3 regions of the Colwellia sp. BRX8-4 genome follow, and region 1 is predicted to be linked to each of the others. Evidence: predicted binding sites of a transcription regulator. Region 1 holds the regulator's gene; each other region holds the start of a gene.
The links. Region 1 encodes LexA, which represses DNA repair genes until DNA is damaged. Its sites were predicted from a motif close to TACTGTATNNNNATACAGTA; they were not measured.
Positions count from the first base shown of each region.

Region 1 (8,242 bases):
ATGACAAACGCGATAGAAAATAACATCGGCGTTTCAAAGCTCATTGAACCACGCCACATAGTTGCGACCCAGTTGAACACTTTAACACCCGTAGGTACGGCAATTAACATGGTGCAATACATGAAGAACAGTTCACCAAATAACGGCATACCTGTCGTGAACATGTGATGCGCCCAAACAATAAATGACAACACAGCAATCGATGCCGTTGCATAAACCATTGAGCTGTAGCCAAATAACTTCTTACGAGCAAACGCTGGGATAATTGTCGAAACAATACCAAAAGCAGGTAAAATCATGATATAAACTTCAGGATGCCCGAAGAACCAGAAAAGATGCTGGAACAATACCGGATCACCGCCACCAGCGGCATCAAAGAAACTCGTACCAAAATAAGTGTCGGTTAACAACATAGTTACCACACCTGCGAGCACGGGCATCACCGCAATCAATAAGTAGGCGGTAATAAAAAATGTCCAAACAAACAATGGCATTTTCATGTAAGTCATACCAGGCGCACGCATATTCATAATAGTAACAACAATATTAATTGCGCCCATTATTGATGAGATACCCATAATATGAACAGCAAAAACAAAAAATGCCGTACTACCATTTGAATAGGTTGTAGAAAGTGGTGCGTAGAATGTCCAACCAAAGTTAGGCGCACCTGACTCCATAAAGAATGTAGACAAAAGAATCCCAAAAGCAAAAGGTAGAATCCAGAAGCTCCAGTTATTCATACGTGGTAAGGCCATATCTGGAGCACCAATCATCATAGGTATCATCCAGTTAGCAAACCCGGTAAAGGCCGGCATAATTGCACCAAATACCATGATCAAACCATGTACGGTTGTTAGCTGATTGAAAAAATCAGGCTCCACTATTTGTAAACCGGGTTGGAATAACTCGGCTCGAATAACCATGGCTAAAGCGCCGCCGGTTAATAGCATAATAAAAGCAAACCATAGATATAACGTACCTATATCTTTATGGTTTGTCGTGTACAACCAACGTTTGATGCCTTTCATTTTATGGTCATCATGATGATCGTCGTGCGATTCTTGTTCTATAACGTCTGTAGTCATTTTATATCCTCCTACTTCGCACTAGCAGCATCAACAGCTGCAGGTTGTACTAAATCACCGGTGTTATTGCCCCAAGCATTACGCTCATAAGTAACAACTGCCGCTATTTCGGTTTTAGTTAACTGACTACCAAAAGCAGCCATAGCAGGGTTTTTCTTACTGCCATTAATAACCATATCTATATGCACAGCAATATCACCCAGTGCAATTGCACTACCTTTTAGTGCTGGAAATGCCGGAGGTAAACCCGCACCAGAAACTTGATGACAAGCAGCACAAGCTTTCATGTAAACTTGCTCACCCATAACCATCAGTTCATCTTCGCTGTACACTTTAGTTAGATCTTCTACTGGGGCTTCTTCAGCAACCATTTCAGCAACTGCTACCGGTGTTTCTGTGTCATTGCCTGATCCCTTAGCAGCACCTTTAACATCAGCGGCTTGTACGGCATCACCGGTATTGTTACCCCAAGCATTACGCTCGTAGGTCACAACTGCAGCAATTTGCTTCATACTTAACTGCTTACCATAAGCTTGCATACCTGTACCCGCTTTACCATTGAGTACAATATCAATATGCTCGGCAATACTACCCGTAGCAACTGGACTTCCTTTAAGTGCAGGAAATGCAGGAGGTAGACCAGCACCAGAAACTTGATGACAGGCAGCACAGTGGGCAATATAGGTAGTTTCACCCAAGGTCATCAATTCATCCATTGATGCGGAAGCGTTAAGAGATGCTTTCTCAGCAGCAGCGGCTTGAGCGTTGAGTTGGTGTTGTTCATCAAGCCATTTTGCATAGTCTGCTTCAGACTTTACTTCGACAACAATTGGCATAAAACCATGGTCTTTGCCACAAAGTTCAGCACACTGACCTCGGTATATCCCAGGCTTGTCAACTTTTGTCCATGCTTCATTAATAAATCCTGGGTTAGCATCTTGCTTTACAGCAAAAGCAGGTACCCACCAAGCATGAATAACGTCGTCAGAAGTGATTAAAAATCGTACTTTTTTATTAACTGGAATGACAAGGTGTTTATCAACTTCGAGTAGGTAATTTTCACCTTTGACTTTATCGCCAGCATCAACATTAAGGTGTTTACCTTCTTGTGTTTCATACTGTGATCTTGGCGTCGATAAAACGGAGTAGAACTCAATATCTTGATCAAAATATTTGTAATGCCATTTCCACTGAGAGGCGGTAACTTGAATGGTAACGTCAGAATCGTCGTTATTTTCCATTTCAATCAGTGTTTTTGTTGCTGGTACAGCCATAGCGATAAGAATGACAATGGGAATTGCTGTCCAGAGGATTTCTACTTTTGTACTTTCATGAAAATCTGCTGATTTAGCCCCTTTGGATTTTCGATGGAAAACCATTGACCAAAACATAGCACCAAAAACGACCACACCAATTGCTACACATATATACATTGCGAGCATATGTAGATCGTAAACATCTCTACTTACTTCTGTTACACCCTTGGTCAGATTTAATTGCATATCTGCCCAAGCTGAACTGGAAAGAACACTCCCCAACAACAGCCAACCTAGGTTACGTCTTTTCACACGACATCTCCTTCACCCTATAAAAGTTTAAAACTTGATACCTAGGACAAAACACATCCTTTAGTACGGATTTTTATTATTTTCTTAGCGATTTTGTTATCAACCAGTTAGCGTCGACAACATCGCCTTATATTTATATTTGTACACATTCCAAACTAGAATTACTTAAAAGTTGATCTGGGTCAATTTAAAAATCGAGCTATTTTAAAATAAAAACCAATAAAAACAATAGAGTATCAACTCTAATACAGGCAAAGGCCTAATAACAAAGGGCTGTAGCCGTAGTATTAAAAATAAACAGCTGAGTATAAATACGCGTATTGTAAAAATTGATCTTGGTTGTTTTTTAATCAGAGAAAGATAAAGTTGTTTGAATGGGCTTTAGAGTGAAAATTATTCTTAGTAAAGAGAAAGGTTTGCATGAAAAGAATACGAAAGGTTAGAAAAGCAAACTTTAGCCTATTTTATACACTAAAGTTTGCGGAGCAGTTTTACATATTTAATACTATATTTGTTAGATAAATTGGCTTAGTTACCACCAAGTTTATTGGATAGGTTAACTTAATTACATCCAGTCTGCCGAGCGAATAACGCCAACAGCCAACCCTTCAATATTAAACTCTTGATCAGACAAATCGACTTTTATAGGAGAGAAGTCATCATTTTCAGCATGTAAGTAAACGATGTTACCTTCTCGTTTATAACGTTTAACCGTAACATTTTCTTCGACACGAGCAACAATTACTTGGCCATTCTGTACATCGGTCGTTTGATGAACCGCTAACAAGTCACCATCAAGTATGCCGATATTTTTCATGCTTTCGCCATTAACTCTCAATAAGTAATCAGCAGCTGGGTGGAACAAATTACCATCAACTTTGTAATGATCTTCAACATGCTCTGCAGCTAAAATAGGTTCACCTGCAGCCACTCTGCCGATTAAAGGTAAACCGGCTTCTTCCATTAACTTCTCAGTCAAACGAATGCCGCGAGAAGTACCTGGCAACATTTCTATATAGCCTTTTTTAGCCAAAGCTTTTAAATGTTCCTCTGCTGCATTTGCTGATTTAAAGCCAAAAAACTTGGCTATTTCAGCACGCGTTGGTGGCATGCCCGTATCGCTTATTTTGTCTTTGATCAGATCAAAAACTTGTTGTTGTCGGTTCGTTAGAGGGCGTAATTCGCTGATTTCATTTAGCATAGGGAGCCTGTAAATTTACACAGTTGTTACTGTGAGTATATACAGGTCGTTAGTAAAGGCAAGTTTTCTAGTCGAATTATTTTTGAAAACTCCCTGATTTTAAATAATGGATAACTTGTTCGATAACTTTTTCGTTTTTCATCATAAATGGATGGGTCGTTTCCATTTCAATGTGATCATTCATACCATCAAGTTTGGTACTAGCAACCGAAACTTTACCATCATCTTTATCAGGAATAAGTGTTGATAATATCCAATTAATACTTTGATTACCGGCAATAACACCCAAATCAAAATTAGCATTGCCAAGGTTACTAGGGACACTGAATTCGCCGGTACCTAATTGCATACCCGCATCACCATTGATGAAACTAAAACCAGGTGTATTTTTTAGTTTATCAACAACTTCACTGCCTTTGTTTGGTGGACCTAGCATCACGACTTTATGTAAATTAGGTATTTTATGCATACTTAAATATTGGCGAACTAATATACCGCCCATTGAATGGGTAACAAAGTTAACTTGGCGATTTTCACAAATTAATAGCGCTTTAGAAATCACTTTTTCAGCCAACTCTTCTATCGAATAATCTCTAGAAGGGTAGTTGATATTTATCACAAAATATCCTTCTGCTAACAATCGTTTTTCAATAGCTTTCATGGAGTTAGCCGAACGTGCAAGCCCATGCAGTAAAATTACACATTCACCATTAGCTAAAGAATCTGCTGGCTCTTCAAAAGAAGCTTGAATTTTATAGCCACGTTCAACCGAAGTATCTAAGCTTTCTTGTTCAATCATATTTTTTAAACGAGTTTCTGCATCAGTAATTTTTTTACTAAATTGTTCTTTAAGTAGCGCTAGGTCTGACTTAAGTGCTGCAATTTTTTCATTCATAGCTGCGCTCCATCATTTTTTTTTAGAATTCATTATTGATACTGTAGTCATGTTAAACAGCAGCTAAGCAATATATTTTTAGCTGCCACAAATATAAAATATAAAACAGTTTTCTCCAACAAAATTTGAAACCATTACCCTTGTAATGTCATTTTTTTCGATAAACTTCTCGCGTGGACCTTTAAATAGCCATAGAAAGCTATACGATATTAACATTTTATATTAGTTATCTGTTAGACATTGATAATCTTCAATCGATCTAACTTTACCAGTAACTACATACATTCAAGCAAAAAAATTTTAAGGACGTTTTACTTGTCTCGATTATAAATTTACAATTCAACATACCCCCCACGTAAAATGAGTTAAGTACCATTGAATGTTATTGGTTTAGGTTGCTCAAACTTTAGCGTCGCCGTTTATATTGGCAATAAACCGAGTATGCTTGAATATCAGCAATTATCTTGTCTATCGCCGCTAACCTTGGGCGAAATAGAGATGGTTAATCAAGCTTGTGGCAATGGTTGGCGGAAAGTTTTCAATGTTTATGCGAAGCTGCTTTACGCACTCGATAAAGAAAAATTCGCTTACTCAACACTTGCGCCAACTTGGCAAAAATATCGAGAGCGATTTTTGCTGCAGCAAGGCTCTCAAACGGCTTTATTATTTTCTCCGCCTCAGTTATCAACCACTAAGCAAACTCTGCATATTATTTGTGGAAAAACCTACGCCAAAAATTTGTTAGCGACAAATCAACTAAACGCTAATTTCACTTGGCTAGATGAGCAATTTGCTATTGATAAAGCTAAAAATTTAATTGTGTGTCCCTATTTTGATTATCGGCAATTGTCGAATGCTAATATTGAAAAATTAGCCTTTTTACTCAACGATATAAATAGCCAGTGAAAGCTTTTCATTCATTTATATAGTGTTAAATTAATGTATACTATATTTATTAAAGGAGAAAATAATTAGCCTCATGATTAGGCAACATACTAAACGTCACTTTAATATTGGATCACATCATTGCTATATTTTAATAAAAAAACACTTTTATTTATTACAATAATTTTAACCTTATTACCCTATGCAACGATCACCAGCACGCTTGATATTTCCTCTGCTTTTTTGCTATCACTTCCTACTATATTATTACAGGCTACCGCAGTATTCTTTGTTGTTCATAGCTATTTACAGACCAGATCACGTTCATTAAAATTGTTCTGGCAGTTTTTCTCTCTCGCTATTATCATTGATCTTATTTCGGGTGTTATCTTCGCAGGTAACTACATAAACACCCCCCCGATCCTGCAAGATTTTTTCTCTTTGTTCAGTTACTTTTTTATCTTACTGGCCATAGAAACCAACCCGCATCTCAGCGAAACGCCACTCAATAAATACATTGCGGGTCGAGTGCCAGCACTATTTTTTACAGTCACCTGTTTTTGTTATTTCGTACTGCTGCCAGAAGAGTTTTCAAAAGCGTTAGATCACAGGTTATTACCGTCATTATTATTTCATATCACTATTTCTGGCCTCATTTTTATTAGACTAATCAGCTGTGTTATTTTTTGTCGTGAAAAGTTTTGGCGCGCTATTTATTGGCCATTAGCCATTGCCTCATTAGCTTTGTTAGTTGATAACACTAATAGTTATTTTCTTCTTCAAGAGCAAGCCCTTTATAAAGACAATTATACGAACAGCTTAATAGCGTTAATCCCATACTGTGGTCTTATTTTTGCCGCAAGTGCATCATTAAACATTCAAAGACCGACCAAACCTATTTCAAAAGATACCTTTCCCGAATTTTACATTTTATTGCTGGTGAGTATTATTTTTAGCATTCATATCGTTGGTTTAGAAGTTGGGGCACACTACATTACAAATTCTTTCTGGCAGTCTTTTGTTATTGGTATTTGGGGCGTTATTGCTTTTATTTTAGTCATTCTGATTGCTTACAATAAAAGAAAAAACACGCTCGAATTCAAGGAAAACGCTTTCACTCAGCAACAAGAACAAAAAGAGTTAATACAGACCAACCATAAATTACTCAGCTCAATTCTTAATAGTGAAGACAAAGCCATTGTCCGAGCATCTAATAATGCTATTTTGACGACATCAACGGGCGGGGAAATATTATCGTCAAACCCTGCCGCAGTTCAATTGTTCCAAAGTTTAGAACATGAATTGAAAGGCACGAATGTCAGCGCACTTTTTTCTGCAGAAGACACTATGCATTACTTTTTTGGCTTCAAAAGTAATGTATACGCCTTACAACGTAAAGATATCGGTATTTCAGTAGAGTGTGCTGCTCGACGTGCCGATGGTACTGAATTCCCAGTTCAGGTTGAATTGCAGTGGGCAGATCGCGAAGAACAACCCCTTATTGTTATTACCTTTATTAATTTAACTTCACGAAAGTTAGCTGAAAAGCAGATGTTAGATTTAAAAGATAAGTTTATTGCGAACATTTCCCATGAGTTTAGGACGCCATTGACAATTATTAATGGCATTTTAGACCAATATCTACTCAAAGCTCACAGTAAAGAAGAAGGGTTGGAACTTACTACCGCTAAGCGTAATGGTTTGCGTTTAGTTCGTATGGTTGAACAACTATTAGAACTCTCTCGCCTTACTGACAACCCTAAGCTTTCATTGTCTACTTATCGATTAAGTCAGTTAATGGCTATGCCAATTGATTCATTTTCACGCTTAGCTAAACAAAATGATTTAAGTTTTGATGCTGAAATATCTGATGATCTGTGGCTAGAATGTGATGCTCAGGGTTTTGAAAAAATCATCTTCAACTTACTTGCTAATGCGATTAAATATACACCTGCTGGCGGTAGCATCAAGGTCAGTGCTTATGTTGATCAAGATAATGTTATTTTAGAGATTACAGATACCGGCATAGGTATTAATCAAGCATCACAAAGTAAAATATTTGAACGCTTTCAAAGAGCTGATGATGAAAAAAATCATGCTGTTTTTGGTGTAGGTATTGGTTTATCTTTAGTTAATGAATTGGTAAAAGCGCATAACTGGCGTATCAATTTAGTCAGTGAATACAATAAAGGCAGTAAGTTTTCTCTATCAATCCCTTTAGCTACCGCTGTCGAAATAGAAACTCAAGTGCCAATGAGTGTATCTCAAAGCGAAGTATCATCATTGCTGTTAGAACAAAATAATAATAAAACTAAAACAAAAAATCATTTACATAATGTCGTGTTAGTTATTGAAGATAATCTCGATATGCAAAATCACATAAAACGTGTGGTTGAACAGCAACATCATTGTTTATTAGCAATGAGCGGCGAACAAGGACTGCTCATCGCCGAGGAATATATACCAGACCTTATCGTATGCGATATAATGCTAACGGGCATTGATGGCTTCGAAGTACTTAAACAATTAAAAGAGAATGAACTTACTTCTCATATTCCCGTTATTTTGCTTACCGCCCGTTCAGACTTAGATAGTCGACTTCACG
Region 1 covers NZ_JACGVS010000001.1:140,422-148,663, forward strand. Annotated here, with positions in the region: gene ctaD (cytochrome c oxidase subunit I) at 1-1,088, opposite strand, end outside; gene coxB (cytochrome c oxidase subunit II) at 1,100-2,656, opposite strand; gene lexA (transcriptional repressor LexA) at 3,222-3,857, opposite strand; gene H4J56_RS00630 (alpha/beta fold hydrolase) at 3,934-4,752, opposite strand; gene H4J56_RS00635 (DUF6942 family protein) at 5,128-5,658, shown strand; gene H4J56_RS00640 (ATP-binding protein) at 5,779-8,242, shown strand, end outside.

Region 2 (8,242 bases), on a different contig from region 1:
CCCCAAATATCACGATCAAAATCGATTAAGATGGTGTTAAAGCGGGCAATGGCATCAAATAATTCGGCAATGTAATCATGTGGTTCAATTTGAGTCGTAAAGGGATTAAACGATAAACCTAATGAAGTAACAAATTCATTAGCAAATTCATGCCAATTAACTTCAGGGTAAGCTGATAGGTGTGCATTGTAATTGCCAACAGCACCATTAATCTTACCTAATAATTCAACATCAGCAATTTGGGCACGTTGACGTTTAAGACGAATATAAACGTTGGCCATTTCTTTACCCAAAGTACTTGGAGAAGCAGGTTGACCGTGAGTACGACACATCATTGGAATGGTTTTGTATTCAATTGCTAGTGCTTTAATTGCCGCTAATATTTTATCCATTTCTGGTAATAAAACGTCGGTACGACAGTCATTTAACATTAAACCGTGCGAAAGGTTGTTAATATCTTCAGATGTACAAGCAAAATGAATAAACTCAGTGACTGCGTTCAATTCAGCATGATCAGCAATTTTTTCTTTTAAGAAATACTCAACCGCTTTTACATCATGATTAGTGGTCGCTTCAATGTCTTTAATACGCTGTGCGTCTACTTCACTGAAGTTATCAACAATCGCATTTAATGTTGCCGTAGCGTCATTACTAAAAGCCGGAACTTCTGCAATTTCTGTCGTTGCTGCAAGTTTTTGTAACCAACGAACTTCAACGGTAACACGGTATTTTATTAAACCAAATTCACTGAATATAGGGCGTAATGACTTAACTTTGCTGCCATAACGACCATCTACTGGAGATATTGCACTTAACGCTGAAAGTTCCATAGGGTTTTCCTAATATTTAAAGTAAGGTTAAAAACTAATTTTGAATTTGTTTAACAAGCTTTGAGCAGCTGCTCGGCACATTCAACCAATTTTGAACGTGAAAATAAAATACTTCGGCGTTGACCACCGACCTGTCGCCATAAAACACTTGAGCGAATACCGGCTAATAACAAGGCACGTATCTTATGTTGATTGACTGATTGCTTTAATATAGCGGGTTCGCCTGCTACCTGGATAGGTGTTCCGAGCGGGCTGATCAAATCGCTATAAATTGACGCTAAGCTCGAAACGAGTGTTTCACTGGTAATGCCATAATGTACTAATTGACGTTGGCTTTGGCTAATTCGTTCACCGAGCGCATTCATTTTATCGCTATATTTACTTAAACGACGCTCTAAACCCAGTAAGCTCACCACATAACGGGTGATCTCAGGATCTTTGTTAGTTGATTTATTGCCTAAATGGTTAACTAGTGTTGTTAATCCTATTTTTAAATGACTCATTTCACCACCGTAAACTTCCATGGTGTTTTTAGGCGATGTGATCATGACACTATTAAGTAATAAGGCGAGTTCGTCTTCGTCTATTTGCCCACTACGAGATATTTTTTGTACCCAATAAGCGACTTGACAAACCGCGGCAAGTGTTAGGGTTTGTTCATTTATACTGTTCATAACTATTAACTGCTCAACTAATTTTCGTTATAACTTAACGGATAAGTGTGTTGATGATACCGCCGCCAAGACAAATATTATCTTGATAAAAAACTACAGATTGTCCCGGTGTTACTGAACTTTGTGCTTCATCAAACATGACTAAATATTCACCATCGCTCATCGGAGATAGATGACAAGGGACATCATCTTGGCGATAGCGGGTTTTAACGGTACATTTTATTGGCGTATCAAGAGGTTTGCGGTTCACTAAATGTAATTGATTACCGATTAAACCTTTAGAAAATAGACGAGGGTGGTTATGACCTTGACCAACAATTAAAACATTGCGCAATAAATCTTTTTCAACAACGTACCAAGGCTCTTCTCCGGCATTAGCTAAACCGCCTATGCGAAGGCCTTTGCGCTGACCTAGCGTGTGGTACATTAAACCGTCGTGCTCACCAATGACATCGCCTTCAGCGGATTCAATTTTTCCTGGCTGCGCGGGTAAATATTGACCTAAAAAATCTTTGAATTTACGCTCACCAATAAAACAAATACCCGTGCTGTCTTTTTTATTATGAGTAATTAAGTCAGCCTGTTCGGCAATGGCGCGTACTGCAGGCTTTTCGATATTACCCACAGGGAATAATGTCCGTCCCACTTGCTCATCGCTTAGCGTATATAAAAAGTAACTTTGATCTTTATTACTGTCTAAGCCGCGTAACATAGCCCACTGACCATCAATAAACTCACGCTGAACATAGTGTCCGGTGGCAATATAGTCGGCATCTAAGTCTTCACAAGCAAACTCTAAGAAGGCCTTAAATTTGATTTCTTTGTTACACATAATATCAGGGTTCGGCGTGCGACCTGCTTTATATTCAGCTAAGAAATACTCAAAAACATTATCCCAGTATTCTGTTGCGAAATTAATGGTGTGTAACTTTATACCGAGTTTGTCACAAACAAGTTGTGCATCTTCGAGGTCTTGTGCCGCTGCACAGTATTCATCGGTATCGTCTTCTTCCCAATTTTTCATGAACAGGCCTTCAACTTGATAACCTTGTTCAATCAATAAGTGTGCAGAAACAGAGGAGTCAACACCGCCAGACATACCAACAATTACTTTGGTGTCGTGTGGTGCTTTACTTATAGGCGCGGTGTTTTGGTTTTCAGCGCTCGATGATACTTGTGATGACATTAAAACTACAAATCTAGAGAAAAAGGCGAAAAATTATAGCATGTCAGGATTTAGGGGCATAGATTAAAGATTGGATTTTAATGAAGATAATGATATTTTTTTTCCATTTTTCAAAACAGCTAAGTAATCCTCAATACATTCCAAGACCAGCGTGCTGCGTAATTGTGCAGATTTTGCTTTTATTTCATCAAATGACAGCCAATGGGTGGCAATAATCTCATTATCTTGAGGGATACTTTGTAGAAATTCATCAAGTTCGATAACAAAACAAAATCGAAGGTAATAAAGATTGATATCCGGGCGATAAAAATAATAAATACCTGAAACGTAATTCGGCGAAAGTGTTAAGCCTGTTTCTTCAAGAACTTCTCGTTCAATGGCACTAATTAAGTTCTCATTCGCCTCTAAATGTCCAGCAGGTTGGTTAAAGACTTTTTTACCTTTTTCAATTTCTTCAACCAATAAAAACTTATTTTGATGAACAATAATAGCTGCCACGGTAGCATTGGGCTTAAATTGATCTTCGCCATGGTCATTACCGGCAATGTTAACTGCTAGTGTCATATTCTTATTCACTTTTAAGTTGTTGGTAATGGCCATTTTCGATACCGTCAAGGCTGTATTGACCAATGCTGTAACGGATAAGTCGTAGCGTTGGAAAATTAATAGCCGCGGTCATTCTGCGGACCTGCCGGTTCTTTCCTTCGGTAATCGCGATACTGAGCCATGTCGTGGGAATATTCGCTCGCTCGCGTATTGGCGGGTTACGAGGCCAAAGGTCTGGTTCATTGATCACTTTTACTTTTGCTGGTAACGTTTGGCCATCTTTTAGTTCCACACCCTTTCGAAGTTTTTGTAAATCAGCTTCCTGTGGTACACCCTCGACTTGTGCCCAATAGGTTTTTTCAGTTTTTTCGGTTGGGTTAGCCAGTTTGTGCTGCAATTTCCCGTCATTGGTCAGCAACAATAAGCCTTCACTGTCGCGGTCTAAACGCCCAGCCGCATAAACGTCTTTAACCGGAATAAAATCTTTTAAGGTTTTACGCTGCTGATCGTCAGTAAATTGTGACAGTACATCAAAGGGTTTATTGAAAAGTACTAACACTCGATCTGCTGGGGAAGGGCGAGGCTTAACATCTTTTAATGCGCGACTCTTTGATAATCGACGATTAGTTGAGTTTGACGCTTTTGTACGGTTAGTGAGGTTAGTCAAAGCTTATCCTTTTGAAATAATTTGATAGGGCGGTAAAGAATCAAGTAATTGCTTACCATAGCGCTTGGTCACTAAACGTTTATCCATTAAAGTAATGATACCGGTATCTTTCTCATTTCGCAGTAATCGTCCTGTCGCTTGAATCAGTTTTTTGGATGTTTCTGGCACTGAAATCGACATAAAAGGATTACCGCCTTTAGCGGTAATGTATTCAGCTTGTGCTTCTTCAACGGGTGATGTTGGCACAGAGAAGGGTAATTTGGTAATAATCAAATTAGTTAAATATTTACCGGGTAAATCTAAACCCTCAGAAAAACTTTGTGTGCCAAAAATTATACTGGTTTTATCTTCATCACAGCGTTTTCTATGGGCCTCAATAATATGCTGACGTGACTGCTCACCCTGAACTAGAATCTCCATTTTGTGCTGCTCTCGTAAGGATTTAGCTACTTGTTCCATTTGCCAATACGAAGAAAATAGCACTAAACAGGCTTTTTCTTGCTTAATTAACACCGGTAACTCATTAATTAATTCATCAGTGAACTGAGGGCTACTTGGCTCATTTTTCATTTTAGCGATAACAAGTTGCGCATTGTTTTGATAATCAAACGGTGAGTCGACTTTTTGATATTGGGTGCCATCATTCGTTTGTAAACCGACCTGGCGTCGAAAATGCTCAAACGAATTCAATGCTAAAATAGTGGCTGAACATAATACCGCCCCTTCACATTTTGACCAGAGAATATCTTCAAGGGTAAAGCCCACTTCAATAGGGGAAGCCGACACTAAAAAGTCACTACGTTTCCCTGTCAGTTTTTCGAACCACCTTGCCATTGGAGCGCCTTTCTCACTGTCTGTTTTGGCATACATTTTCCATAGTGAGTTGAAATTTTCTAACCGTTGGATCATAAAACCAGCTTCTGCAAGTAAGGGCTCGGCAACAAACATTTTACACTCCCCGTCTTTCACTGACTCCATCAATAAATTATATAGCTTATTGCAATGTCCTAAACATTTTTTACTGAGCTCTGCTAAATCTTTAGCTGAGTTTTTTAAGTTCGGTGGAACGATTCCGTTTTCAAAACGATATAATGCCGCCTCGTCATCACGAGAGAAACGGCTATTTTCTTTAGCTTTTTCATTGAAATATAACGCCTGATTGTTTTCGATAAAGCTCGCTACTTTTTGCATTTCCATTAATAAATCTTGGCAATCGTCCCCTAACTTTAACGAGGGTGAAATGGCCGAAGTCGACTTTATTAATTTTGCCATTTTATCGCCGGTTTCTTTTAACTTAGTTAGCCAATCAATAGCACCTTTAATGGCAACATTCGCACTTGAATGATCACGGGTTACTTTAGGCAGATGATGTGCTTCGTCAATAATGTAAAAAGTGTCTTCTGGCGAGGGTAAAATAACACCTCCACCAAGCTCTAAATCAGCCAGTAATAAACTATGGTTAATGACCAACACATCGGCAGACTCCATGGTTTCTCGAGCTTTATGAAAAGGGCAATGGGTGTGATCGGCTAAATGTTTTAAACAACTGTGTTTGTCACATTGAATTTGTTGCCATAAATGATGAGGGATAGGGTCAGCCCAAGAATCTAGATCGCCTTGCCATTTATTATCCGTTAACGCTTTATGTAAATGATGTAATAACTTTATATCCATGGCATTAGGTTTTTGCGCAAAGGTGAAACCGGCCTGAGGTGAATCGTCTTGACTCACAGCCAGGGCTAATTTTTGCCGACAAACATAGCGCTGGCGACCTTTGACTAAGGTGAAATTAAAATCTAAGCCTGAATGTTTCTTTAAGAAGGGTAAATCTTTATCCACTAATTGTTCTTGTAGCGCAACTGTTGCAGTAGAAATACAGACCTTTTTTTGACGTGACATCGCTAACGGAATAGCGCCTAATGAATAAGCCAAGGATTTACCCGTACCGGTGCCGGCTTCTATGATAATAATTTTTCGCGCTTTATCGTATTCTCCCGCAAGAGTTTTAGCTATTTCGGCAATCAAAAAAGTTTGCTGTTTTCTTGGGTGAAAGTTTTCTAAATTTTCACCAATGGTTTTATACGATGTGCGAATTGCTACTTTAATTTTATCGCTTAGCATGCTGTTAGCCATTTAGGGTTCATTAGGTTATATACTCATTCCAGTTAAATAGGCTGAATCCTGTATCTTCAAATAGGATGAGTATATACTGCTGTATATATTAACAGTTTATCGTTATCCGCAACGAATTAAAATAATTAATGTCATTAACTGTAGAAAAATTAACGCCTAGCTTGAATTATGGCTTTTTATTAACCCGTCAAGCCTATGATACCAAACAAGGTATCGAATTGTCTTTATGGGTTAAAACCCTTCAAGGTGCTGTTAATGTTATTGTGCAAAATCAACAGGCATTATTTTTTGTTGAACAAACGCAGCAAGTACACGCGCAAAGTCTCCTGTCGGAGCAGCGAATAGTAACGGCTAAAGTTACCCCGCTTGCGCTTAAAACCTTTAATCAACAACTCGTCAGTGGCTTTTATTTTTCAACGATGCGTGAATTCTATCGCGCACGCGATGTTTTAAAACAAGCCCAAATAAAATGCTATGAAGACGATTTTCGCCCCGATGAACGCTTTTTAATGGAGCGCTTTATTACCGCTGGTATTGAATTTATCCCTCGGTTAACAGCTTCATCGGTAACCGAATCTGCCAAACAGTTTTCACAGACTAACTTTGCTACCTTTTATAGTGACAAATGCCGAGCAACGGATAAGACTCAGTTACTTGATGATATTGCTTTAACTATGGTATCACTCGATATTGAGTGTTCAATGGCAGGGGAGCTTTATTCTATTGGTTTACATTCTCATAAAATGTCTGATGGTAAGCCGATAAAATGTGTTTTGATGATCGGTGATCAAAACAAGTTTTTAGCAAAAATAACGCAGTCCAAGTTATCCGACGCTGAGGCGACAGAAATCGCAGAGCACATCGTTTGGCTTGACAATGAACAAGCGCTGCTAGCTGAGCTGATCGCTTGGATAAAAATCCACGACCCCGACATTTTTATTGGTTGGAACGTGATTAACTTTGATTTTAATTTGCTACAAAAACGCTGTGATATTTATAACATCCCTTTTAATATCGGCCGCAATGACAAGTCACCTCGCTGGCGAACACGTTCGGCAGGTGGTAGTCAAAATGAGCAAAAATTTATTGATGTCGCTGGCAGAGTGGTCCTTGATGGTATTGATTTACTAAAAAACGCGACTTATAACTTTCCAAGTTTTTCGCTTGATTTTGTTGCCAATGCCTTATTAGGTAAAGGGAAAAAAGTTGATGATGTTGACAATAGAATGCAAGAGATTAACGACAACTTTACCAATGACAAGCTAGCTTTAGCCGCTTATAACCTTGAAGATTGCCATTTAGTTACCCTGATCTTTGAACAATCTCTATTACTAGAATTCACGCGTTTGCGCGCCAAACTAACTGGTTTATCTATAGACCGTATTGGCGGCTCTGTGGCAGCGTTTACCAATTTATATTTACCTAAATTACACCGTAGTGGTTATATTGCGCCCAATATGGGCGATGGCTTGCAAGGGCTAATTTCTCCTGGTGGTTATGTGATGGACTCTATTCCGGGTTTATATAAAAATGTTTTAGTACTTGATTTTAAAAGTCTTTACCCCTCTATTATTCGAAGTTTTAATATTGATCCTATGGGCCTAATTGAAGGTTTACAATCACCAGAGACTAGTATCAAAGGTTTTGATGGTGCTTATTTCTCTAGAGATAAGCATTTTTTACCTGAAATTATTAATGAGCTGTGGTTAGAGCGTGATATTGCTAAAAAAGATAAAAATGCGGCATTGTCGCAAGCGATAAAAATTATTATGAATTCGTTTTATGGGGTCTTAGGCTCTACGGGATGTCGATTTTTTGATCCACGTTTATCGGGCTCAATCACTAAACGAAGCCATGAATTATTAATCACCACTAAAATGTGGCTAGAAGATGATGGTTATCAAGTTATTTATGGTGATACCGATTCTATTTTTGTTAGTGTTGACGATGATTTTAGTCACCAGCAATGTCAAAAGCTGGGTAAAACCTTACAAGATAAAATTAATCTTAGGTGGCAAGCAACGCTTAAAAAAGAATTTGCGATAGAAAGCCAACTTGAAATTGAATTTGAAACACATTTTAGCCAATTTTTGATGCCAACCATCAGAGGGCAAGATGTCGGTACTAAGAAGCGTTATGCTGGCATTGTAGAAAAAAATGGCTCATCAGAATTGATTTTTAAAGGCTTAGAAAGCGTCCGTACCGA
Region 2 covers NZ_JACGVS010000014.1:66,237-74,478, reverse strand. Annotated here, with positions in the region: gene purB (adenylosuccinate lyase) at 1-830, opposite strand, end outside; gene hflD (high frequency lysogenization protein HflD) at 881-1,504, opposite strand; gene mnmA (tRNA 2-thiouridine(34) synthase MnmA) at 1,539-2,690, opposite strand; gene H4J56_RS12835 (NUDIX hydrolase) at 2,754-3,254, opposite strand; gene H4J56_RS12830 (pseudouridine synthase) at 3,259-3,903, opposite strand; gene dinG (ATP-dependent DNA helicase DinG) at 3,907-6,024, opposite strand; gene H4J56_RS12820 (DNA polymerase II) at 6,165-8,242, shown strand, end outside.
Region 2: H4J56_RS12820 (DNA polymerase II) is a predicted target of LexA. The motif match lies at 6,114-6,133, and genes of this name have one in related genera.

Region 3 (8,242 bases), on a different contig from region 1:
TGTTATTGTCAATGGCTATATAGAAGCGAGCACTACCGCAACGCTAGGCGCCAATGTAAACGTTATCGGTAAGGTTCAAACGGGTACCACAGCAACCTTCGGCGCCGGTGTGTATGTTGAGGGAAATATTGAAGCAGGAAGCACAGTAACATTAGAGCAAAATGCAGAGGTTATGGGGAATGTTGTAGCAGGAACCACAGTGACCATAGCTGCGGGGTCACATATTCATCAAAATGTTGATGCCGGAACTACGGCAACCATTGCTGCTAATGTTATTATTGATGGTGGACCAGCTACCAGCGACTCATCAAAAGCCCCACCTCCTGCTCCTGTTGTTACCAGTAAAGAAAATCAAATTACCACGGTGCAAGCCGAGCTAAAAGCATTGGTAACCGATCAAGAACTAGATTGGGATGATTTTGGCGACAACGATGAGTCACTCGTCGCTGGCGTTTATAATTCTGTTAATTATCTCACTATTGCCGCAGGAAAAACACTGATCTTAGATGGTAATGGTATGGATGGCTCTTGGGTTTTCAATATTGCCAATAATCTAAGCTTTGGCATTGACTCCAAGGTCGTATTGTTAAACGTCACCGATAACAGCAGTATTCTTTGGAATGTACTGGGAGAAAGCACAGCAGGCTTAACATCACTTGGGGCAGGTGCAGAAGTTAGAGGTCATATTCTTTCTAAGGGAGCCATTGATGGCGGGGCTATTTCTTTAGTAACAGGTATAGGTGACAGTTGTGGTGGTGTTTTTTCAGCAACCAGTACCGTCACATTTGCCGCAGATAGTATCATTGGACATCAAGGTTGCGGAGCAGTTGACGTACCTGAGCCTGCCACTATTTGGTTATTAGGTTTAGGTATATTTATGATAGTGAATAGAAAGCACAGATAAATGAGAGTTTTGGTGGTGTTTTTTCAGCAACCAGTACCGTCACATTTGCTGCAACAATCAGTATCATTGGACACCAAGGTTGCGGAGCAGTTGACATACCTGAGCCTGCCACTATTTGGTTATTAGGTTTAGGTTTAGACATAGCTATGATAGTGAATAGAAAGCACAGATAAATGACCGTTTTGGTGGTGTTTTTTCAGTAAGCAGTACCGTCACATTTGCTGCAACAATCAGTATCATTGGACATCAAGGTTGCGGAGCAGTTGACGTACCTGAGCCTGCCACTATTTGGTTATTAGGTTTAGGTTTAGACATAGCTATGATAGTGAATAGAAAGCACAGATAACCTTTGAATATTTAAAAATAGCCCTTAAGTGGCCTTTATATTTGTGCTAACTATGCATTTTGGCTATAGCTCGTTTTACTACATTATTTAACAAGACAATTATAATTGTGATCTGCCTGCATCACATCTCGCTAACCTTTTTGTGCATCATGTTAACCTCTTGACGTATTATGTTAACTTATGAACATATCACCTGCTTTGTAATAAAAAACAAAAGAAAATAATTACAATAACTTACGATATAAATGTTCGAATAACAAACAACACACCGTCTTATCTGCTATTATACAGTTGTACAATTCTTGGAATAAGTTTTTTTGTTCTATAAAAATTAAGTTTTTTTATATGCTGAACGCTCAGCTATATGAAATGGTGTCTAATTTGAAACTTATCAATTCAATCCTCTGTATTGTGGTGTTATTTGCTGTGTCTGACGCACAAGCGAGTTTTCAACCTTTGCTAGGCTCAGAACTAAATAACCAGTCGCTTTATGCCAGTGGTTATATAACCATGGGCGCACGAACAACTATTGGTGGCAATATCCAAAGTGCTACTGCGATAACACTAGCAGCTGATGCAATTGTCGGTGGTAACGTTGAGGCTGGAACCGCAGTAACACTTGGCGCAGCTGCCGGTGTCGATGGCTATATTCAAAGTACAACAACCGTTACCCTAGGCGCTTCTGCTGTTGTCGACGGCTCTATTATTGCAGGTACCACAGCAACTATTGGTGCGAGTGCAAAAGTTGATGGCGAGCTAAGCGCTGGCACAACAGTAACCATAGCGGCAACCGTTGAGGTTGGCGGCGATGTTTTGGCTGGCAGCACAGTAACCGTTGGTGCAGGCTCACTTTTCGGGGGCGATGTTGATGCTGGAACCACCACCACTATTGGTGCAAGTGTTGAAATCGTTGGCGCGCTTACTGCTAATTCTTTGAAAATGGTTGCACTGCCCACCATCGTTGATAGTCAGGAAGTGCTTATTACGTCTGTGCAACAAGATATAAAAGACATGGGTACAGGAACAGAACTTGTATCCACCACTTTTGGCACCAACGACGAAACACTTGAAGCGGGTATTTACAGCACAATAAATTATTTAACCATCGCGATAGGTAAAACCTTAACGCTTGATGGTAAAGGTATCGATGGCTCTTGGATTTTTAATATCGCCAACTATCTGACCTTCTCTGCAAACTCAACAGTGATATTGAAAGATGTTACCGATAACAGCACTATTATCTGGAATGTTCTTGGCGATAAAACCGGCTCAGCAGGTTACACACAACTCGGCGCCGGCGCTGAGGCTAGAGGTTATATTTTTGCTAGAGGTTTTGTTCAAACAGGTGCTGATTCAATGATAGCGGGCATAGGCGATGATTGTGGCGGCGCTTATTCAGCAAGTAATTTTATTGAATTTGGTGCTGATACTGTTATTGGTAAAAAAGATTGTACCAATGGCGAGTCCAGAGCTTCTGCAGATAGCATTGCCGTCACTCAAGTTCCCGAGCCTGCAACACTGTGGTTATTCGCTCTAGCACTTTTTGGTTTGGCAATTAAAGCGCAACGTAAAAAAACGTAAATTCAGTATCACCAATAAAAAAGGCTCCTTTGGGAGCCTTTTTTATTTGGGTCTTTGACTAATTTATGATCTTAACGTTAGTGTAACCAAGGCAATACCGTGATCGGTACTTTCGCCATCTCGTTCAAAGATAGGATTAATTAAATGTCGATCATAGGTGTCGTACGCACTGACCTGATAAAGACTATCGTGATAACTAGCGTCAAAATCACATGATAATAATATATAATCAAGTACTGAGCTGCTCGCACCAAAATAATGTGTCGGAGTGCGCTGTATTTTTTCCTCTTGATGAGTTTCATTTTTCACTGCAACTTGAAATAAATCCCAAGCATCTTGCAAGCAATATTTAGCAAGATAGGCATCACGGTCAATGGCCGAAACAAAGCGTAGGGTGTTAGTCAGTAGATGACTTAGCACACCATCAGTTAAGGTATTATTGAAGTCGCCCATTAATACCATTGGCTGACCGGTAGTCTCACGCCGCGCTATTATTTCAATCATTAATAACGCCGCTTCACTGCCACGTTGTATCGTTGAGCCCCAACCACCTGCCACTTGTGCTTTTAGGCTTTCAATAATGGTTTGCTCTGGTGTACGACTTATATTTTTATCATCGACTTCAATCATAGAGCGCTTAGATTTAAAGTGCACAACATAACAATCACAGTTACCCATATGAGGCACATCAACTGTTGCCCTTAACACTTTTCGGCTAAAAGAGAATTTATCAGTTAAACCTAATGATAGTGCAAGCTCAGTGTTTGCTTTTACCGCAGTAACTTCAACAATAGGGTAACGAGATGCTATGGCAACAACAGGACGTTTATAAATAAAATCATCTATCACTTGTGGTTCATCAACCACGGCAAAATAACAATAGCCCTGCTCTGCAACTAATTGCTCTAGAGACTCAGGACTAAAGACTTCTTGGAAGCCAATAATATCAGGTTGATATTCACGTAAATATTCAGCAATCCAATGTTGCTTTTTACGCCACTGCTCAGCACTATAAATTCGTTCAAATTCATAGAAAGCATTGGGCGGCTCAAGATAATTAAACAAATTAAAAGTAGCTATTTTAAGCTGTAAATTTGATACAGCTATAGAAGGCAGTATGGGATCTATTTCTTCTGGGGCTTTTTTATCTGGATAGTCGATAATGTTAACTCTAATAAACGTTAAACTGTGAGTATACCTGAGATAAAAAATTAAAAACCAACAAGATAAATTACCATTTAGTTAACAGCTTACTTACGTCACTTTTTGCTGTCTTTGATAACTTCTGTATTAATGCAAAAGGTACAAACTCGTGGTTAATTTTTTCTTCAATATCATCAAGCATCAACAACCACAATTTTGCCGTCATCTCAGCATCAAATAACGCCCGATGAAAAGCCCCATCTGATGGAATATTTTTATAACGAATAAGCGTACCTAATTTATGATTAGGTGCGTCTATATTGATTCTGCGAGAGACAAGTAACGAACAAATAAATTGCCCAAAGTATTTTCGATTAATGTTATTAAGCTCAGCGTCCAAGAATTTTTGATCAAAGGAAGCATTATGGGCAAGTAAATTATCGTCACCCAGAAAATCGGCAAATTGTGCCATCACTTCACCACAAGAGCCGACCTTAGCAAGCATCTGATTAGATATTCCGGTGTATTGCTCAATAAAACCACTGATCCTAAAACCAGGATTCATTAATGATTGAAATTTATCGGTAACCTTACCGTCTACAATTCTAACCGCACCTATCTCTATCGCTCTATCACCTTGATTGGGTGATAGTCCTGTGGTTTCAAAATCAAGTACCACTAACGAATTGGCATTTTCATGCATCTAAGTTAACCCTATAAATTTATGCAGCGCTGATTTTAACGGCTATATTTCAAAATGAAAGTAATCATTACTCGTAAGCAATGTTAAATTATTCTGTTCAATAATCAACTTAGAAACTATACTGTATAAAAACACAGGTGAGATTTAAGTAATGAAAGTTATTCCTATTTACATTGAAGCAGGTATTTCAGGGTTTGAATCACCCGCAGCCGAATATAAAGAACTGGGGTTATCATTAGATAAACTTCTTATTAGGCATCCTAATGCCACATTTATTGGCCAAGCATCTGGTGAGTCCATGCAGGGTGTGGGCATTTTTGATGGTGATTTACTTATCGTTGATCGCTCACTCACCGCCAGAAATGGTGATGTCATCGTGGCAAATTACAATGGCTGCTTTGTCTGTAAGTTGATTGATAAAAAGCAAGCTCGGCTGTTATCAGCGTCTAAAGATTTTGCGCCAGTTAGCATCAAGCCCGAAGACGACTTTCAATTAGAAGGTATTGTTACTCGCTCTATTCGACTCCATCATCAAGCTCCTGAATTAACCGCATGTATGCATTAGTTGATGCAGTATCTTTTTATGCCAGCGCAGAAAAAGTCTTCGACCCGAGCATAAGAAACAAGCCCGTTGTTGTTTTAACGAATAACGACGGCTGCATTTGTGCTGTTTGTCCTATTGCTCGACGGCTGGGTATTCCAAAATTCACCCCCTATTTTCAGATAAAGGACTTACTACATAAGCATGGTGTAGTGGTACGCTCTTCCAACTACGAGCTATATGCTGACTTAAGTGAAAGAATGATGAATGTTATTGCTAGGTATTGTGATGACCAATATATTTACTCAATTGATGAGTCATTTTTACATTTTAAAAACTATAGTGGCGTTATTAAAGATTGGCACCAATACGGCCATGAAATAAGACGTGCTATTTGGAAAGAAACCCGGTTACCGGTGGGAGTTGGCTTTGGCACAACATCAACCTTAGCTAAAGCAGCAAATCATGCAGCTAAAAAACTTGACGGTTACCAGGGTGTTGCCATTATTGATAACGCGCAAAGTGCGAAAGAAATATTAGAAAAAATGGCGGTAAATGAGGTTTGGGGTATTGGTAATAAAATATCTCAGCGACTAAAACAGCAAAATATTAGCACAGCTCATCAATTATCAATGCAGTGCCCTAAAATTATGCGCAAGCAATTTAGTGTTATCACTGAACGTACGGTTAACGAATTAAAGGGGATTAGCTGTTTAAGCTGGGATGATGTAAAAGCACCTAAACGGGAAATATTCTCTACACGTAGTTTTGGTCAACGTATTGTAGATATACATACATTACAAGCAGCCTTAACTACCCATAGTACGATAGTCGCTAAAAAAGTAAGGCGTCAATCTTCACTTATCAAAAAACTGCTCGTGTTCGCTTCAAGCTCCCCCCATGATGAAAATTATTATAAACAAACAATGGTTTATACTTTTCCTTTAGCAACAGATAATAGTTGTGATATTGCTACAGCGGTCAGTTTAATACTCGCTGAAATATTTATACCCGGTGTGCATTTTTATCGTTGTGGTGTCGGTGCAATCGCCTTGGAAAGCAGACAACATCAACAAGCTGATTTATTTTTATCTGATCATTCAAACCCAATACTAATGAATTGTCTTGATAGTATTAATAGTCGTTACGGTAAGGGGACATTGACCTTGGGCGCAGAGGGAAAATCAGACTCCTGGCAAATGAAACGGCACTTTTTAAGTCCACAGTACACAAGTAACTGGCGAGACATACCCAAAATTAGTTGCTAAAAAAATGAAAAAACACTTTTTAAGCCAACAACACAAAGGTAACCACGAGTAACTGGCAAGACATTCTCAAAATTAGTTGTTAGTGTTATTCGTAAGTTTAGCCACTGTAACCTTGAACTCATAATATTTAAGGATAAAGTTGCTAGTGATATAAAATGTCAAAGGGCTACCACCTTAAAAGATGTTCATCCCCCACTTTAATGCGTCGTAATAACAATTTAACAGTCTAGTTTCAGAAATTTTATTACTGCCAATACAACGAGTAACACGCTTACTCGTTGATACTTCATAATGCTTAGCCAATGTTAATAGTTCTGACAATTCACCTTGTTGCTCAGATAACGCCAGTTTGATATCTGATGAAAAAAGAAAACTCTTTACAATATCTGCCATGGGTAAATTTAATATGGCATCTAAATTACTCAATATTCCGGTTAGAAAAGCTTTTTCATTAAGGTGACTGAATGATTTTTCTTTCGTTATGAGTTCCATCATTTTAGCGCGTACTAAAGACTCGATAAAAAGTTCTGGTGAACTTTCAGATGATAATGCTGACATTGATATAATTGCAACATACGGCTTTATTTTATCTGTTCCCAAATAGGTAATAGCTTGCTTAATAGAGGTAATTTCAATATTGCCACACTCTGCGGCACTGTTTACCAACTTTAATATACCGCTAACTAACGTTACATCACGGCTAATAATTTCAGTCAGTTGGTTGAAGTCTAAGTGTGGTTTGTAAGCTTCTAAAAAAAGTTGAATTAAATTAATTTTTAGAGGAGATATAGACGTGCCGGACTTTATCTCGGGTTTGTGAAAAAAGTAGCCTTGATAATAGTCTATAGCTAGCGCTTTAAATTGTTGGTACTGCTGATTCGTTTCAATGCGTTCAGCAATTATTTTTATACGACTATTAGTTGATAATAGGCGTTTTTTCAGCCCTTCTATTTGAGTGAAAGTAACCTGTTCAATGTCAACTTTAATAATAGAGATATATGGAAAAAACACTTCCCATTTACTTTCGAAATTATAATTATCCAACGCAATGACATAACCCTTTTTATGAAGTTGAGCAACATTGAAAACGAGTTCATCAGAGATGTTAACTGTTTCAATAATTTCAACCACGATATTTTTTGGGTTAAAGAGCAAAGGCGACTTTTGTAATAAGGTAAACTCATCAAAATTAATAAAGGCCAATTTTCCAAGGCAAACATCGGCTAAATCACCCAATATATGGTTTTGAAGTATAACTTTTGAGGTTGCTTTTTCTGGAGAATCCCCATTAAATACATTCTCTAAACGGTCTCTAAAGAGTAATTCATAACCGATAGTTTTAAGATTTATATCTAAAATCGCTTGCCTTGCGATGAAAGTGTTTAATACTATTTCCATTAATCAAACCTATGAGATTTCGTCCTTTAATAGTAGTTGCTTTTCCTAGAAAATCTATGTAAATACTTATAAAACATAATAAAACCTATCAACGTATGGTTAGTTAGGTGTACAGTGACAGCAGACTAAAAAACACGCATTGAAAGATTAAAACGAGTCGATAAACTTTAATCTTGTCAATTCAGTGAACAGGCTGAATTTATTAGTATTCAAATAATAAACAATATTACAGCAGTAGCCGTAAACACCTTATTTATTAGCAATTAACCTCAATTTAAATGATAAAGTTGATATTAATGCAGACAAATCAATGAAGAATATATGTGTGATATAAAATTAACACTTCAAAACGAAGATA
Region 3 covers NZ_JACGVS010000016.1:67,965-76,206, forward strand. Annotated here, with positions in the region: gene H4J56_RS13945 (ice-binding family protein) at 1-904, shown strand, start outside; gene H4J56_RS20015 (PEP-CTERM sorting domain-containing protein) at 1,000-1,077, shown strand; gene H4J56_RS20020 (PEP-CTERM sorting domain-containing protein) at 1,143-1,250, shown strand; gene H4J56_RS13960 (ice-binding family protein) at 1,632-2,831, shown strand; gene H4J56_RS13965 (endonuclease/exonuclease/phosphatase family protein) at 2,895-3,896, opposite strand; gene H4J56_RS13970 (PolC-type DNA polymerase III) at 4,063-4,677, opposite strand; gene H4J56_RS13975 (LexA family transcriptional regulator) at 4,829-5,242, shown strand; gene H4J56_RS13980 (Y-family DNA polymerase) at 5,230-6,486, shown strand; gene H4J56_RS13985 (EAL and HDOD domain-containing protein) at 6,661-7,884, opposite strand; gene H4J56_RS13990 (DUF342 domain-containing protein) at 8,206-8,242, shown strand, end outside.
Region 3: H4J56_RS13975 (LexA family transcriptional regulator) is a predicted target of LexA. The motif match lies at 4,797-4,816, and genes of this name have one in related genera.